Regions from separate parts of the Solwaraspora sp. WMMD406 genome, predicted to be linked through region 2. Evidence: riboswitches for the same ligand, from Rfam matches in the RefSeq annotation. Region 2 holds a riboswitch; the other holds the start of a gene.
What was found. Region 2 has a riboswitch for cobalamin ahead of O7632_RS17135 (prenyltransferase/squalene oxidase repeat-containing protein). Riboswitches for the same ligand answer to the same signal wherever they lie in the genome.

Region 1: it holds a riboswitch for cobalamin, as region 2 does, so the genes downstream of both, O7632_RS04110 (ABC transporter substrate-binding protein) here and O7632_RS17135 (prenyltransferase/squalene oxidase repeat-containing protein) in region 2, are expected to answer to the same signal.

What each region holds. Positions count from the first base shown of each region.
Region 1 covers NZ_JARUBF010000001.1:915,219-920,172, reverse strand. Annotated here, with positions in the region: gene O7632_RS04125 (VOC family protein) at 1-122, shown strand, start outside; gene O7632_RS04120 (ABC transporter ATP-binding protein) at 142-948, opposite strand; gene O7632_RS04115 (iron ABC transporter permease) at 978-2,036, opposite strand; gene O7632_RS04110 (ABC transporter substrate-binding protein) at 2,071-3,033, opposite strand; adenosylcobalamin (AdoCbl) riboswitch at 3,139-3,278, opposite strand; gene O7632_RS04105 (M14 family zinc carboxypeptidase) at 3,388-4,954, opposite strand, start outside.
Region 2 covers NZ_JARUBF010000001.1:3,893,492-3,898,445, reverse strand. Annotated here, with positions in the region: gene O7632_RS17145 (CbiQ family ECF transporter T component) at 1-751, opposite strand, end outside; gene O7632_RS17140 (hypothetical protein) at 752-1,687, opposite strand; gene O7632_RS17135 (prenyltransferase/squalene oxidase repeat-containing protein) at 1,720-3,180, opposite strand; cobalamin riboswitch at 3,275-3,431, opposite strand; cobalamin riboswitch at 3,590-3,725, shown strand; gene O7632_RS17130 (prenyltransferase/squalene oxidase repeat-containing protein) at 3,810-4,853, shown strand; gene O7632_RS17125 (hypothetical protein) at 4,891-4,954, shown strand, end outside.

The DNA of each region.
Region 1 (4,954 bases), 3.0 Mb from region 2:
ACACCACCGCGCTCGGCGGCACGGTGTCGGTCGAGCCGACCGATCTGCCGCACGGCCGGTTCGCTGTGCTCAACGATCCCCAGGGTGCGTTCTTCTCGGTGATCCGGCTCGCCGGCCAGTGATCCCGGCCGGGCGGAGGTCCTACCGGCGGCCGGCAGTCCTGCCGGCGGCTCGGATCGGGACCACCAGCGGGCCCCGTTCACCGGCGATCACCCGTACCCGGGCGCGGTAGTGGCGGGCCAGGTTCTCCTCGGTGAGCACCTCGGCCGGCGGTCCGTCGGCGGCCACCCGGCCCTGTGCGAGCAGCACCAGCCGGTCGGCGTACTCGCCGGCCACCGACAGGTCGTGCATGGTCGCCACGACGCTCAGCCCCCGGTCGCGCCGTAGCTCGTCGACCAACTCCAGCACCTCCTGCTGATGACCGATGTCCAGCGCGCTGGTCGGCTCGTCGAGCAGCAGCAGCGGGGCGCCCTGGGCCAGTGCCCGGGCCAGCAGCACCCGCTGGCGTTCACCACCGGAGAGCGTGCTCAGGCGTCGGTCGGCGAACCCGGTCAGGTCGAGCCGGTCGAGCACCTCGCCCACCGCCGCCAGGTCGGCGGCGGATTCCCGGCCCAACGTGGGGATGTACGGCGTCCGGCCGAGCAGCACGTAGTCGGCGACCGGCATCCCGGCCGGGATCGACGGCGTCTGCACGACGGTGGCCACCAGCCGAGCCCGTTCCCGGCGGCTGAGTCGGGTGATCGGCGTACCGAACAGGTCGAGGTCGCCGCCGGCCGGTAGCAGTCCGCCGACGGCCCGCAACAGCGTCGACTTGCCGGCGCCGTTCGGGCCGATCACCGCCACCCATTCGCCGGCGGCCACCCGCAGGTCGATACCGCTCAGTACCGGCGTCCCGCCGAGCCGGATCCGCAGGTCGCGCGCCTCGACCGGCGGGGTGCCGGCGACCACCGGAGGGCCGGCGACCGGCCGCCGGACGGTCACATCACCACCGCCCGGCGGGCGGTCCGCAGCACCAGCACGAAGAACGGGGCACCGAAGAAGGCGGTGACCACCCCGATCGGGATTTCCGCCGGGGCGGCGACGGTCCGGGCCACCACGTCGGTCACGGTGAGGAACGCCCCGCCGAGCAGCATCGACAGCGGCAGGATGATCCGGTAGCTGCTGCCGGCGACCAGCCGGACCAGATGCGGCACGATCAGCCCGATGAAGCCGATCAGCCCGGACACCGACACCGCGGCGGCGGTGCCCAGTGACGCGGCGGTGAGCAGCAGGTAGCGGGACCGTTGGGGGTGCAGGCCGAGGCTGGCCGCCTCGTCGTCGCCGACCGACAGCACGTCGAGCTCCCGGCCGTGGACCAGCACCACCAGGCCGGCGAGCACCGCGTACGGCAGAATCAGCCGGACCTCGTGCCAGCCGTCGGTGGCGAGCCGACCGAGCAGCCAGGAGTAGACCTCGCGGATGGTGTCCACGTTGCGTTGCAGCAGGTAGGTCTGCCCGGCGGCGAGGAACGCCGACACGGCGACCCCGGCGAGGATCAGCGTCGCGGTGGACCGGTCTCGGCCGCCGGCCGCGCCGAGCAGGTAGGTCAGGGCGACGGCGCCGATCGCGCCGACGAAGGCGGCCAGTGGCACCGTCACCGGCAGCCCGGTCAGCACCCCGCTGCCGGGTCGCAGCGCGATCACGGCGGTGACCGCCAGGCCGGCACCGGCTGCCACGCCGAGCAGGTGCGGGTCGGCCAGCGGGTTGCGGAACACCCCCTGGTAGCAGCCGCCGGCCAACGCCAGCATGCCGCCGACAAGCAATGCCAGCACGACCCGGGGCAGTCGCAGCTGGGTGACGATGGCGATCTGCCGCTCGCTCAGTCCGCTGTCGACCTGCGCACCGGGCAGGAGGTTGAGCAGTTCGGCGGCGACCCGCACCGGCGGCAGGCTGGCCGGCCCGAAGGCCAGCCCGGCGACCACGGCCAGCACGACGGCGAGCAGCGCGCCGGCGAACCAGCCCGCCGTCAGGCCGGGGCGGTGACGACGCGGCACCATCGCCCCGGCCTGGCCGGTTCCGGCGGACGTCACCTCAGGAGGCGGCCGCGTCGACGGCGTCGACGATCGCGCGTACCAGGTCGACCACGCGTGGACCCCACCGCGAGGCGATGTCGTCGTCGAGTTCGACGACCTGTCCGTCGCGGACGGCCGTGATCGTCGACCAGCCGGCCCGGTCGGCGACCGTCTCGGCGGTCTGCTGGCAGCACTTGGTGTCGGCGAGGAAGATCAGATCCGGGTCGGCGTCGATCACCGCTTCGGCCGACAGTTGGGGGTAGCCGCCGGCCGCCCCGTCGGCGTCCGCCGGGTCGGCGATGTTGACCAGCCCGACCATGTCGAACAGCGCACCGATGAAGGTCTCACTGGTCACCGTGTAGAACGTCGGATCGAGTTCGTAGTAGTAGGAGAGCGGTTCGGCGGGTTTCGGCGCGTCCGCGACCAGCTTGTCGATCTCCGTACGCATGCCCTCGACCAGGTCGTTCGCCGCGTCGACCTGCCCGGTCAGCGCACCGAGTTCACTGATCTGGCGGTACGTGTCGTCCAGGGTCACCGCCGCCGACGCCAGGTAGACCGGGATGGTCAACCGGGTCAGGCCGGCCACCACGCCGTTGGTGTCACCGGAGAGCACCACCAGGTCCGGTTCGTAGGTGGCGATCGCCTCGGCGTTGGGGGTGAACCCGGACAGGTCGGTGGTGGGTACGCCCGCCGGATGGTTGGAGTTGTCGTCGACGGCGACGACCTGGTCGCCCGCGCCGATGGCGAACAGCATCTCGGTCGCGGTCGGCGACAGCGCCACGATCCGTTCCGGCCGTTCGTCCAGGGTGAGTTCGCCGACCGTCACCGGAAAACCGGCGGCGACGCTCGGACTCGACTCGGCCTGCGGTTCGTCATCGGTCGCGCCGCCGCCGCAGCCAGCGACGGTGAGGGCCAGCGCGGCGGCGATCGCGGCGGCGCGTAGTCCGGTCCGGGCGGCGGTTCGGGCATCGGTACGGGTCATGGCGGCGGTCCGCCAACGGGGTCTGCTCATCTGGTCCTCCTGTCGGTCGAGGGCTGGTGCTTCGCCGACAGGTCGGAGTCCGTGCTGCTGACCCGGCCACGTGGCGAGGCGCCCTTCCTCGAGAGCGCGGTTCGCGACCGCTCCGCAGGCGACCTGGCTCACCCCGACAGGTCGGGGCATCACAGTTGCGGGACAGCGCCGGATTCGCACCGGCTTCGCTGCGGGGTGGTCGGGTAGCACCGTAACCCACCACCGGTGAGCTGCCTTAACCGCGACAGCGGGCGGGCCGCCGTACGGTGACGTACACCGCACCGCGACCCGCCCGATCATCGGTGTCGACGCGAACGTGGTGGATCAGGACCGGGTGATCGTCACGTTGTCGATGGCGGCCTCGACCAGGCTGGCGGTGGAGGCGTCCGCCGCCTGGACGACGATGCGCACCGACTGACCCGCGTACGGGGTCAGGTTGTAGCTGCCGGTCGACCACGAGCCGTAGCGGTTGCTGGCCGCGCCGGCCTGGTTGAACAGGGTGGTCGTGCCACCGCTGTGCACCACACTGACCCGGAAGTAGTCCGCCGACGACGAGTTGTTGAGATGCGCCAGGTACCAGGCCAGCGACAGGGTCAACGTGCCGCTCGACGGCAGGCTGATCGCCGGCGACTGGGCGGTGGTCACTCCGCCGTCGATGTCGTACGCACCGGCCGACGAACCGGCCAGCCGGCCGGTGACCAGGCTGTTGCTGCCCTGGTACGGGGTGAGTTGCAGCGCCCCGCCGGAGCTGGTGGCCTGGGCCGCGCCCCGCTCCCACTGCCCGGTGCTGGCGGTGTCCGTACCGCTGGGGTTGGTGGTCCAGCCGGTCGCGGTCTCGAAGGTGTCCGACCAGACGGTGGTGCCCGGCGGGTCGACCGGGCCGCCGCCGCAGTACTGGCTCTCCTTGCCGATCGCCCGGTACGGGCAGTCGGCGTACTCGCTGAGGATCAGCACGGCCTCCCGGTTACGGGCGGTCTGCGTCGGGATCACCTCGTCGGGCGGGTAGAAGCCACCGCCACCGGACGAGCCGGGGTACAGCTCGAAGGTGTACGCCCAGATGTCGTGTTCGGCCCACATCCAGTCGATGCTGCTGCCGTCGGTGATGTAGAGGTCGGACGCCTGTTCGGGGGTGTAGCCGTTGGTGGCGGCCATCTGGCCGCCGATGGTGGCGAAGGTGTTGTACTGGTCGGCGGTCATTCCGCTGGGGGTGTTGGCGGTGGTCCAGCCGAACGGCCAGAGCACCAGCTCCGAGTAGGAGTGGAAGTCGATGTTGGCCTTGATCTGCTGGGTGCCGCCGACGACCCGGCTGTTGACGAAGTTGCGCAGCGCCTGGGTCTCCGGCGCGGAGAACGCCGACGGACCGCGGTAGGTGTCCGACGACGGGGAGCCGGACGAGCCGCCGCAGCAGCCCCACAGGTAGCCCCAGTTGCGGTTGAGGTCGGTGCCGACCGCCAGGGCGCCGCTGTTCGGCTGCCGGTTCTTGCGCCAGGACCGGTAGGAGCCGGTGGCGATGTCGTACTCGCTGCCGTCCGGGTTGACGCTCGGGATGATCCACAGTTCCCGGTTGTTGACGATGTTGGTGATCCGGGAGTCGCTGCCGTAGCTGTCGGTGAACAGGTTGAGCAGGTAGATCGCCATCTCGACGGTGAGGTGCTCACGGGCGTGCTGCTGTGAGTTGAACAGGATCTCCGGTTCGTTCTCGTCGGTGGCGACGTTGTCGGAGATCTTGACCGCCATCAGGTCCCGGCCCTCGTACGACGTACCAATGCTGATCTTGCGGGCGATGGTCGGATGGTCCGCGACGACCTTGTTCACGGCGGCGGTCATCTCGGCGTAGTTGTGGTAGGCCGAGTCCGAGGGCGGGAAGTCCATCGTGCCCACGTCGCCGGTG
Region 2 (4,954 bases):
TCCCGACGCAGGTTCCGCACAGGCCACCGATCACGAGCGCGCCGGTCAACGCGTACGCCCCGGCCGCCTGCTGGCCGCGCCGGCCGTAGCCACGGGAGTCCATCGCGGCGGCGAGCGCCAGGGACCGGTCCAGCGCGTCGGCGAGTACCGGGATGACGATGCCGCGCAGGGCACGAACACCGCTGCGACGGGCCCCGCGCAGCCGCCGGGCCCGTCGGACCCGCAGCACGCTTTCGACCAGTTGCGGGGCAACCGACAGCGCCACCACGACAGCGGTGCCGACGTCGTAGAGCGCGCCGGGTACGGCCCGGAGCAGCCGCTTCGGGTTGGCCAGCGCGTTCGCCGCGCCGAGGCAGATCACCATGGCCGCCAGCCGCAGACCGTCGTAGCCGCCGCCGAGCACCTGTTCCAGGGCGACCGGGCCGAGCAACCGGATCCCAGCCGCCCACTCGGGTAGCGGGATCTCCGGCAAGGTGAACAGGACGTGCTCGCCCTGGCCACCGCCGAACACGATCCGGAACAGGATCCGGGACAGCACGATGATTCCGCCGAGCCACAGGTAGAGGCGGAACCCGAGGGCCCACGGCGCGTCGGTACGGCGCGCCGCGACCACGAAGGCCGCCACCCCGATGATGAGCGCGAGCAACAGCGGATTCGTCGTACGGGTCGCGGCGGCGGCCAGGCCGAGCGCCCAGAGCCACCAGGCACCCGGGTGCACCGCCCTCGGCACCCGAGCACGCCGCAGCGGCACCTATCCGCTCCGACCCCGCCGGCGCGCGGTCACCACCGCGGCGACCGTGACCAGCAGCAGCAGGCCGACACCGACCACGGTCATCGTCGGCAGCCCGGAGCGCTGCCCCGACACTGGATCGACGTCCCCGGTCCAGGCCTCACCCCGGGCGCTGGAATCGGTCGCCGCCGACGGGACCGTCGGATCCGGGGCCGCCGCGCTGGCCGTGGTCGACGATCCACTCGGCGTCGTCGTCACGTTCCGGGACGGTGTCGACATACCGGGCCGCGTCGTCGCGGGCTGGCCTGGCTCAGGTCCGTTCTGCGAGGATCCGGGCTGGCCGCGGGTCGGCGTGGTCGGCGTGGTTGGCGACGGGTTCGGCGGCGGAGGCAACGTCGTCCGGGACGGTGGCGGCGGTGGTGGGGGTGGCGGCGCTGGGGTCGATGGTGGTGGCTGCGGTACGGGACGTACTGGTGCCACGCCAGGAGACGGGCTGGTCGACGCCGTCCTGTTCTTGGAGAACGACCAGCCCTCGAAACTGCCCGGCGGAGGTTTGCGCGCTGTCACACCGCGTTGGCTGTAGGTCCACGCGCCGCCGTTGGAGGCGTGCCAGTAGGACCAGTACGCGTTCGCCGGTGGGGTGTCGACACACGGTTCCTCGGCGACCGTCGGCTTGCCCTCGATCCGGCAGACGAACGATTCGCCCCAACGTGCGGTGCCGGTGATCGAGATCCCGGCGTTCTTCAAGGCCGCGTGACCGGTGGCTTGATCGCCGACGGCGCAGCGGACGATCGTCGGACCGCCCAGTTCCTGAAAGTCGACGACGACGGTGACTCCGTTGTCGTCCGGGCAGAATCCCGACCGACCGACGGCGGTCGCCGGATCCGCCGGTGCCACGGCCGTACCGGCGGTGAGGAGCACCACGGTGAGCAGTCGGACCGCCCGCCCCCCGGCCACTGTGCTCCGGGCCGACACCGCAGGCGTCGTGGTCACGGCCGGGCCTTGCGGCGGCGGGACGCCAGGATCAGACCGACTCCGGCGAGGACCGTCATGCCGCCGACGAGGCCGTACGCCGCGATCGGGGAACCGGTGGTGGGAAGTCGCCCACCGGTGGGCGGCGCGGTCGTCGCCGGTGCCGTGGTCGGGCCGGCGGTGGTCGTCGGCGACGGTGCCGTGGGGCTGGTACTCGGAGTCGGGGTGCCGCTCGGCGATCCGGTGGGTGACGCTGTCGGTGACGTCGTCGGCGTCGGCGACGTGGTCGGGTCCGCTGTCGGTGACGGTGACGTGGTCGGAGTAGCCGTCGGGGTCGGGGTGCCGGAGCCGATCTGTCCGAACGGCACCTGCGCCAGGCCGAGGACGGCCTGGGCACTGGCCCGGCGCCACTGGTCCAGTTCGAACTCGCCGATGCCGTTCGCGGCGGCCGCGACGAGTGCGTCCGGCGTGTACGCGATCGCGCCGACGTGGGCCGAGGCGGCCCCGGCGTTGCCGGCGGTGATCTGCTGTGCGGCGACGAACGCGGCGGCCCGACCGGCGGCGGCGGACTCACCGGCCGCCGCCAGGGCCTGCCCGGCCAGACCGGTGCTGTTGGTGTTGGGATAGGCGGTGAACCCGGAACCGCTGAAGGAGCCGTCGGCGGCCTGCACCGACAGCAACCACGACGTGGCGGCGGCCACCGGTTCGCTGGTGCCACTGGCTCCGGCGTCGGCGGCCGCGAGCAGCGCCTGGACCGCCATCGCCGTAGCATCGACCTCCATGTTCTGCTCGGTCGCCGGATCCGCCGCGCAGGAGGTGCCGGCGGCGCCCGGGTAGAGCCGGAACCCGCCGCCGGGACACTGCTGCCTGAGTAGGAAATCGACCATCGGCTGCGGTACGCCGCCGGATCGGGCCAGCCCGGTCACCGCCAACGACTGGCCGAACAGGTTCGACCCGGCGGTGGTGTCGAGGTTGACGTCGTACAGCCACCCTGCCTTGGCGCCCTGGTCAGCGCCGTAGATCAAGTCCAGGGTGCGCTGACGCCAGTCGTACCCGCCGAAGTCGGTGGGGTCGGCGCCGGTGACGACAGCCGCGAGAAGAACCTTCGCCGTCGAACCGCCGGTCACGAAATCGCCCGTCTCCGTGCGGATCGCGGCGTAGCCGTCGGCGTCGACGGCGAGTGCCTCGGTGACGGCCACGGCCGCCTCGGGTTCGGCGCCGGCGGCCCGCAACGCGAACAGCGCGTCGATGGTCAGCCCCCAGTCGGTGCCGACGAAGCCGGGTAGGCCGCCGTCGACGAGCTGACCCGCCAGCCAGCGGGAGCCGGCCTGGGCGGCGTCTGGGTTGGCCGCCGCCGGTAGGGCAGCCCATCGCAGGGCGGGTCCGGCGGACGACATGAGGCCGACCCCGGTGCCGGCCGCGATCAAGGCCAAGGCGGCGAGGGCCGGCAGGATCCGGCTGAGGGAGCCACGAACCATGGAGAAGACCTTTCGGAGCGGTGACCGAAACCGCATCCGCCCGGCCGCACGCGACCATGGCCGACCCGGGCTCGATCCGTAGACCACGACGTTCTGAGCCGCTCACTCCACAGTCGGGCATTCCGGCTCGCGCACCAGTACTGATGGGACACACCGGCGCGCATACGGTTGCGGGTCAGCGCCGGCCTCGCACCGGCTTCCCCCGCCTGGGAGCACATTCAGTTGTGACGAGCCGCTACCGAGTATGTCAGACGCGCCGACGCACCCGTCCGCACCGGACGTCGACGGCGGCGGCCAATCGGTTCGAATAGCGGATCTGGTCAGCGGTTGACAGCCACCTCGTCGGTGATCCCCGCCACGGAAGCCACCTCGATCGCGTTCTGGCCGTTGACGACCTGAACGAGCCGTGCCCACACTGTCCGCAGCAGATCCGTTCCTGAACGTCGATGGGGGAAGTCCGGTCGGAAGCCGGCGCTGGCCCGCAACGGTAGGCGGCGAACACCTCGCCGCGAGCCCGAGTACCCATCGACGTACAGCTGCAGAGTTCCTCACCCGTCGTGGCCCACGGGTCGGAGCCGCCCGGTCCGCCTGGGCTGCCTCGACGCCCGGGGCCGGAAAGGCGCCGCCCGATGGCCGTTCACCGCCACCGCGACCGTTTCCGACTCGTCACCACCGTTGTGCTCACCGTACTGGCGCTGACCGTGACCGCGGCCGTGCCGGCCGCCGCCACCCCACCGCAGACCCACCACCGCGTCGACGCGGCCGCCGGCTGGCTCGCCCGGCAGATGGTCGACGGGGAGCGCTTCGAAGTCGTCTTCGGCGGCGTCGCCTACCCCGATCAGGGCCTCACCATTGACGCGATCTTCACCTTCGCCGCCGCGAAGGAGGCCGACACCTACGCGACCAACGCCACCGCCTGGCTCGCCGAACCGGCGGTGATCACCGGGTACATCGGGGACGGCACGGAGGCGTACGCGGGCGCCACCGCCAAGCTCGCGCTCGGTGTGCAGGTCCGCGGCCTCGATCCGACGTCGTTCGGCGGTGTCGACCTGTTCGCCCGGCTCACCGGACTGATGGCACCCTCGGGCCGGTTCTCCGACCAGTCCGCGTTCGGCGACTACAGCAACATGTTCAGCCAGTCGTTCGCCGTCATCGCCCTGGACCGGGCCGGTGGCGCACCAGCACAGGCCGTGTCGTTCCTGGCCGACAGCCAGTGCCCGGACGGCGGGTTCCCGCTCCAGTTCGCCCAGGCCACCTGCAGCAGCGACGTCGACGCCACCGCGATGGCCGTTCAGGCACTGGTGGCGGCCGGCGAGTGGCACGAGGCCCAGACAGCGGCACAGTGGTTGATCTCCGTACAGGCCACCGACGGGTCCTTCAGCGCCGGCGGCGTGGCCAACGCCAACAGCACCGGCCTGGCCGCCCAGGCGCTGGCGGCGTCCGGACGGCTGCTGGCCTGGTGGCAGGCCCGCCAGTTCCTGCTCGGCCTGCAGGTCGACTGCGCCGGAAGCGCTGCCGACCGGGGGGCGATCGCCTACACCACCTCCGGGTTCGACCCCACCACCGCGCCCCGGGCCACCGCCCAGGCCGTACCCGGACTGGCCGCCGCCAGCCTCGTCACCCTGTCGGCCAACGGTTCCCGACCGGACGCACCGACCCTGGCCTGCGGCTAGGCCCGTCAGGCCGCGGCACCCCGCCCACGGAGGAAACATGACAACACTGATCCGCCGCCGTATCGCGGCACTCGCCACCATCGTCATGGTGGCGGCCGGTC